One region of the Paraburkholderia youngii genome, then DNA from elsewhere that is predicted to be linked to it. Evidence: predicted binding sites of a transcription regulator. Region 1 holds the regulator's gene; the other holds the start of a gene.
The links. Region 1 encodes LexA, which represses DNA repair genes until DNA is damaged. Its sites were predicted from a motif close to ACTGTATNNNNATACAGT; they were not measured.

Region 1 (3,411 bases):
AGCACATCGCCGATACCGCGCTGCACGAAGCTGGTGGTCGCGCCGCGCGCGCCCGAATCGAGCACGCCGGCGTTCTTGTACAGCTTGCCGACGAACTCCTTGGCCTTCTGGTCGTTGCCGCCCGGCTGATGCTCGGCGTACGCCCACGCGGCCAGGTAGTTCCAGCGCGCGCCGCCGGAGGTCTTCGGATTCGGCGTCACGATCGACACGCCCGGCTTCACCAGATCGTCCCAATCCTTGATGTGCTTCGGGTTGCCCTTGCGCACCAGAAACACGATCGTCGACGTGTACGGCGAGGCGTTGTCCGGCAGACGCTTCTGCCAGTTCTTGTCGACGAGCCCCTTGTTCGCGATGGCGTCGATGTCATATGCGAGCGCGAGCGTCACGACGTCGGCCTGCAGACCGTCGAGCACCGAGCGAGCCTGCGCGCCCGAGCCGCCGTGCGACTGCTTGAAGGTGACGGCTTCGCCGGTCTTGGCCTTCCATTCTTTGCCGAATGCCTGATTGATGTCCTGATACAGCTCGCGCGTCGGATCGTAGGACACGTTCAGCAGCGTGGTGTCGGCGTGCGCGACGCCGCTTGCGCCCAACATGCCGAGCGTACCCACCGCGCCGACGGCAAGCGCCGTGATCAGTTTTCTGGTTCGAGCCGCGAGCCCCGTATGCCGATGGTTCATTTCAGTTTCTCTCCGCGTGATGGTCCGCTGATAAGCGTCTGGTGTTGTTTTGCGTCGCGGTCACGTGCACATGAGCGCTAACCGGAAGCCAGTCTATCGAAGGGCTTTCATCATTAAAAATAATGTTTCTTCATTTTTTAATGCCCAAAAGTGGTAACGGCAGACGCACCGGCTGTTCAGACGCCGAAATCGTCGCCATGTCGCCGATAAACGACGCCCCAGCGCGCCCCTTGCGTCGAACTTAAAGTAAAGCTTGAAATGCGCCGAATACTGTATAAAAATACAGTCACCTGTTCATACATACAGTGGCCATGACCAAACTCACCGCACGACAGCAGCAGGTTTTCGATCTGATCCGCCGCGCGATCGAACGCACCGGCTTTCCGCCCACTCGCGCGGAAATTGCCGCCGAACTCGGTTTCAGCTCGGCCAATTCCGCGGAAGAGCATCTGCGCGCGCTGGCGCGCAAGGGCGTGATCGAACTCGCGGCCGGCGCGTCGCGCGGCATCCGCCTGCTGTCCGGGCAGGAGGATGCGCCGCACCAGTTCACGCTGCCGCATGCGGGCCTGATGCAGTTGTCATTGCCGCTGATCGGCCGGGTCGCGGCGGGTAGCCCGATCCTCGCGCAGGAACATATCTCGCAGCACTACGCGTGCGACCCGGCGCTGTTCTCGAGCAAGCCCGATTACCTGCTGAAGGTGCGCGGCCTGTCGATGCGCGACGCCGGCATTCTCGACGGCGACCTGCTCGCGGTGCAAAAGCGCAGCGAAGCGAAAGACGGCCAGATCATCATTGCGCGGCTTGGCGACGACGTGACGGTCAAGCGTCTGAAGCGCCGGCCGAACGGCATCGAACTGATCGCCGAAAACCCCGACTACGACAACATCTTCGTGGAAACCGGCAGCGCGGATTTCGCGCTCGAAGGAATCGCGGTCGGGCTGATTCGCCCCAGCGAGTTCTGATCTTTGTTGCCGGAACGCTCGCGCCGGTTTGTCCGAACCAAGCCGCATTAACGCCCGCATTACGCCGCGCATTCAAGCCGCATCGTCTGGAGAGACTCATGGAACGCCTTGCCCGCCTGCTGCCTTTTCGCCAGTTCGGCCGTCTGCGCCATCTGCGCAAGCTCACGCCTTGCGCGCCGATCGACGCGCCCGCGGCGCGCACGCCGCCGCTGTTCGACGTGCCTGCCGAAGCTTCCGGTCTGCCGTCGTCGTTGCCGGCGTTTGCGCGCGTATCGCTGAATTCGGCGCTGAATATCGCGGAGCCCGCGCGCCGCGCTCCGGTGCGGGTCTATCATGGACCGTCGCGACTGATCATGGTCGGCACCGTCGACGCCGTATGCCGTATGATCGATCGTTGCATAGCCGACGAAGCCAACGTGCACGGCGCGGTGTTCGAAGCCTGAGCGAATTCTGAGCACGCATGCAATAAGCACTTCGGATGTTCAGAGATTCGCGTGGAATGGGATCGTTTCGACCTCGCCGTGGTCGACGTTAGATCATCACTGACGTGGAGTCCCATTCGATGACAATTCCGAAACGCACACAGGGCAGCGCCACCCGGCCGCTGCTGATCACGCTGATCGTGGTGATCGTGATTGCCGCGCTAGGCTTTATTTACGCGTCACCGTATCTCGCGGTGAACAATCTCAAACGCGCGGCAGACGCGCGTGACGTGCAAACCGTCAATCAGTACGTCGACTTCCCCGCGCTGCGCGATAGCCTGAAGCAGCAGGTGGGCGCCATGCTGACGCACCGGCTCGAAGCGGATGCCGGGAACAAGATGGCCACGATCGGCGCGGTGATCGGCGTGACACTGATCGGCCCGCTCGTCGATGCCTATGCGACACCCGACGGCGTCGCGGCACTGCTGAACGGCATGCCGCCGCGCGGCACACCGGGCGAGCAACCGTCAGCACCGCCAGCCGCGGGCGGAGAAGCGCCGGCCGCATCGGCCGCGGGCGACACCACCACGCACGCAAGCGCGCCGCCGCCCGGGCGCCAAAGCACGGCCGGCTATCGGAGTCTCAACGAGTTTGTGGTCACGTACCGGCGCGGCGAAGGCAACGCGAACTATTCGGCTATCTTCCGTCGCGAAGGGCTGGTCACGTGGAAGCTCGCGGCGATCAATCTGAACGAGTGAGGTTCAAGCCGTGAACTGAAGAGATGCGCGGGCTGGCCATTGGAGCCAGCCGCGTGTCAGGTTTGTTCGTATTACGCCGCGGCCGCCTGCTGCTGCTCCTGCGCGGACGAGCACGCCACCAGAATGCTGCACGACACGCGGTCGAGCAGCGGCGTGTTGCCCGCCCCCATCCACCACCTCGACAAACCGGTCCGGCAGCGATGTCCCACCACCACGAGGTCGACGTGCAACTCGTTGGCAAGATTGGCGATCTCGTCGATCGGATGACCGAATGCGAAATGCCCCTGCGCGTTCACGCCTCGCTCGGTCAGCCAGTTCACGCCCTCCTGCAGAATTTCGCGGGCCGTTTTTTCGAAGCTTCCGCAGGCCACATCGGTCAATAAGCCCGCGCTTTGCGCGATGCTGGAACGCATGTCTACTACCGACAGCAGATGCGTTTCCGCCTTCAGGTCCAACGCCAGATCGGCGCCGCAACGCAGGGCTTTGCGGCCTTCGCGCGAGCCGTCGTAGCACAACAGGATTTTCTGGTAGCTCGCCATCTGTCTTCTCCCATTCGCGCGGAAAGCGCGGTCTGAATCAATCATGGTGCGCC
Region 2 (3,411 bases), 4.2 Mb from region 1:
GACAGATCGTCCGCGCGGATCGCCGGTTGCTTGCCCGACATCAGGTCGGCGAGCAGTTGGCCTGAGCCGCACGACATCGTCCAGCCGAGCGTGCCGTGGCCGGTGTTCAGGAACAGGTTCGGCACCGGCGTGCGGCCGACGATCGGCGTGCTGTCCGGCGTCATCGGTCGCAGACCGGTCCAGAACGTCGCCTTCGACGTGTCGCCGCCGCCGGGGAACAGGTCGTTCACCGAAAGCTCGAGCGTCTTGCGGCGCGCCTCGCGCAGCGATTTGTCGAAGCCGACGACCTCAGCCATGCCGCCGACGCGAATCCGGTCATCGAAGCGCGTGATCGCGATCTTGTAGGTCTCGTCGAGCACGGTCGACACCGGCGCGGCAGCCGCGTCGACGATCGGCGCGGTGATCGAATAGCCCTTCAGCGGATAGACCGGAATCTTCACGATGCCGTCGAGGAAGCGCGTCGAGTACGAGCCGAGCGCGACCACGAACGAGTCCGCGCGCACCAGTTCGCCGCCGCACTGCACGCCGGCGATGCGGCCGCCTGCCATCGCGAGCGCGTCGATCGGCGTGTTGTAGCGGAACTTGACGCCCAGTTGCTCGGCGAGTGCCGCGAGGCGCGTCGTGAACATCTGGCAGTCGCCCGTTTCGTCGCCTGGCAGGCGCAGGCCGCCGGTGAGCTTGTGCGACACCGCGGCGAGCGCCGGTTCGGCCTTGCCGAGTTGGTCGGCGCTCAGCAACTCGTACGGCACGTTGGCTTCCTGCAGCACGGCGATGTCTTTCGCGGCGCCGTCGAACTGCTGCTGCGTGCGAAATACCTGCAGCGTGCCACCGGTGCGGCCTTCGTACTGGATGCCGGTGTCGGCTCGCAGCGCCTGCAGGCAGTCGCGGCTGTATTCGGCGAGCCGCACCATGCGGCCCTTGTTTACCGCATAGCGCGGCGCCGTGCAGTTCTGCAGCATCTGCCACATCCATTGCAGCTGGAACGTAGTGCCGTCGAGGCGGATCGCGAGCGGCGCGTGCTTCTGGAACATCCACTTGACGGCCTTCAGCGGCACGCCCGGCGCGGCCCACGGCGACGCGTAGCCCGGCGAGATCTGGCCCGCGTTGGCAAAGCTGGTTTCGAGCGCCGGGCTGGCCTCGCGATCGATGACGGTCACTTCGTGACCGGCGCGTGCAAGGTAGTACGCGCTCGTTACACCGACGACGCCACTGCCCAAAACGACGACTCGCATAGCTGCTCCAGATGTCCAAAAATTGAGTGAGGGCAAGGCGCGTTTCGCTGGATTCGATCTGCTTCGATTCAACGAGCTGCAACGTGAGGTGAAATGCCGTCTGCCCAGTGTTAACCGCTATACTATTAACAGTGAAGCAGGTTTTGTTATCGTATTTTCATCATTTTCAGCAAAAACACTATGCGTACCCAGCGCCATCCCGTGCGGGCTCTCGATAAGCTCGATCACAAGATCCTGCGGCTGTTGCAGCAGGACGGCCGTATGGCGATGAAAGACCTGGCGGAACGGGTCGGTCTGTCGGTGACACCTTGCATCGAGCGCGTCAAGCGGATGGAGCGCGACGGCGTGATCACCGGCTACTACGCGCGCGTGAATCCGGCAGAACTGGGCGCGGCGCTGCTGGTGTTCGTCGAGATCACGCTCGATCACAAGAGCGGCAACATGTTCGACCAGTTCCGCCGCGAGGTGCAGAAGATCCCCGAGGTGCTCGAGTGCCACCTCGTGTCGGGCGATTTCGACTATCTGATCAAGGCGCGCATCGGCGAAATGGCCGACTACCGCAAGTTGCTCGGCGACATCCTGCTGCAGTTGCCGGGAGCGGTGCAGTCGAAGAGCTATGTGGTGATGGAGGAAATCAAGGAGACGCTGACGATCGCGGTGACCGACTAAAGTGCCTGATCGCTGGCGGGACTGGTCGCGCATCTCGCGGCACACGAAGTGCTCGACAAACGGCGCAAATACTGTATATTTATACAGGTGTTTTGCGCCGTTTTCTTTTGGCGCTTCGTGTTTGTGCTAGCTTTGCGTGGCCCGCCGTGGATGACCCCGACACCCCTGACATTCCCGAATTTCCGATCGCGCCGCCGGCGCCTCGCAAGGGGCGCGGTGCGGTCACGAACCTGCAAGGCCGCTACGAAGTCGACCAGCGCGAGGCCGTCGACGACGGCTGGCAGGCGGCCGACGAAGACTGCGAGCCGAAGCTCCTGCGCACGCAGGTGTTCGAGGAGCGCGCGAAAACCATCCTCACACGCAACGCGTCGCCGGACATTCCGTTCAATGTGTCGCTGAATCCGTATCGCGGTTGCGAGCACGGTTGCATCTATTGCTTCGCGCGGCCCACGCACAGTTACCTGGGGTTGTCGCCGGGGCTCGATTTCGAAAGCCGCATCTACGCGAAGATCAACGCGCCCGAGCTGCTCGAGCGGGAACTGTCGAAGAAATCCTATGTGCCCGAGCCGATCGCGCTCGGCGTCGCGACCGACGCATGGCAGCCGGCCGAACGCGACTTGCGACTTACGCGTCGGGTGATCGAGGTGCTCAGCGAGCGCAATCACCCGTTCGGGGCGATCACCAAATCGTCGCTGATCGAGCGCGATATCGACCTGCTCGCGCCAATGGCGGAGCGCGGGCAATTCATGGCCGCGATCACGATCACCACGCTTGACGCCGACATCGCGCGCACGCTCGAACCGCGCGCGGCCACGCCGTCGCGCCGGCTGCGCACGATCCGTACGCTCAGCGAGGCGGGCATTCCGGTCGGCGTCAGCATCGCGCCGGTTATCCCGTTCGTCACCGAACCGGACATGGAGCGCGTGCTCGAAGCGTGCGCGGAAGCGGGCGCCAGCAACGCGAGCTATATCGTGCTGCGGTTGCCGTGGGAGGTCGCGCCGCTGTTCAAGGATTGGCTGAGCGCACATTTCCCGGATCGTGCCGAGCGCGTGATGAACCGTGTGCACGACATGCGGGGCGGCAAGGATTACGACTCGTCGTTCTCGACCCGCATGAAGGGAGAGGGGTTATGGGCGGATCTGCTCAAGCAGCGCTTTCACAAGGCCGCGCGCCGGTTGGGGCTGAGCGGGCGTGACCGCGGCATTCTCGACATGTCGCACTTCCGCCGGATCGAGTCGCCGCGCGCCGGGCAGGCGAGCGCACCGGCGCGTGACAATCCGCAATTGAGGCTTTTCTAGCGCGCAGGAAGGCCTGCTGGTCCCGCGACGGGTGTTACTGCGAAATCGCTTTGGCCGCTTCGACCTGGCTTTCGAAGTAGGTCTGGAACGCGAGCGCGAGACCGGTCATCAGCAGAAACGCACCGATGAGCAGCGAAAAGATCACGACGAAAATGACCGTCCAGCCCGAGCGGCTTTTGCGTTGCGTGTGGGCGTTGAATTGCGCATCCCAT

Region 2: a site for LexA is predicted at 1,972-1,989, ahead of G5S42_RS02570 (PA0069 family radical SAM protein). Genes of this name have one in related genera too.

The regions. Positions count from the first base shown of each region.
Region 1 is NZ_JAALDK010000001.1:4,772,875-4,776,285, forward strand. Features, by position in the region: gene G5S42_RS21855 (sulfate ABC transporter substrate-binding protein) at 1-677, opposite strand, end outside; gene lexA (transcriptional repressor LexA) at 989-1,639, shown strand; gene G5S42_RS21865 (hypothetical protein) at 1,738-2,082, shown strand; gene G5S42_RS21870 (DUF2939 domain-containing protein) at 2,202-2,819, shown strand; gene G5S42_RS21875 (universal stress protein) at 2,891-3,358, opposite strand.
Region 2 is NZ_JAALDK010000001.1:543,303-546,713, forward strand. Features, by position in the region: gene G5S42_RS02560 (D-amino acid dehydrogenase) at 1-1,232, opposite strand, end outside; gene G5S42_RS02565 (Lrp/AsnC ligand binding domain-containing protein) at 1,413-1,901, shown strand; gene G5S42_RS02570 (PA0069 family radical SAM protein) at 2,048-3,199, shown strand; gene G5S42_RS02575 (NINE protein) at 3,234-3,411, opposite strand, start outside.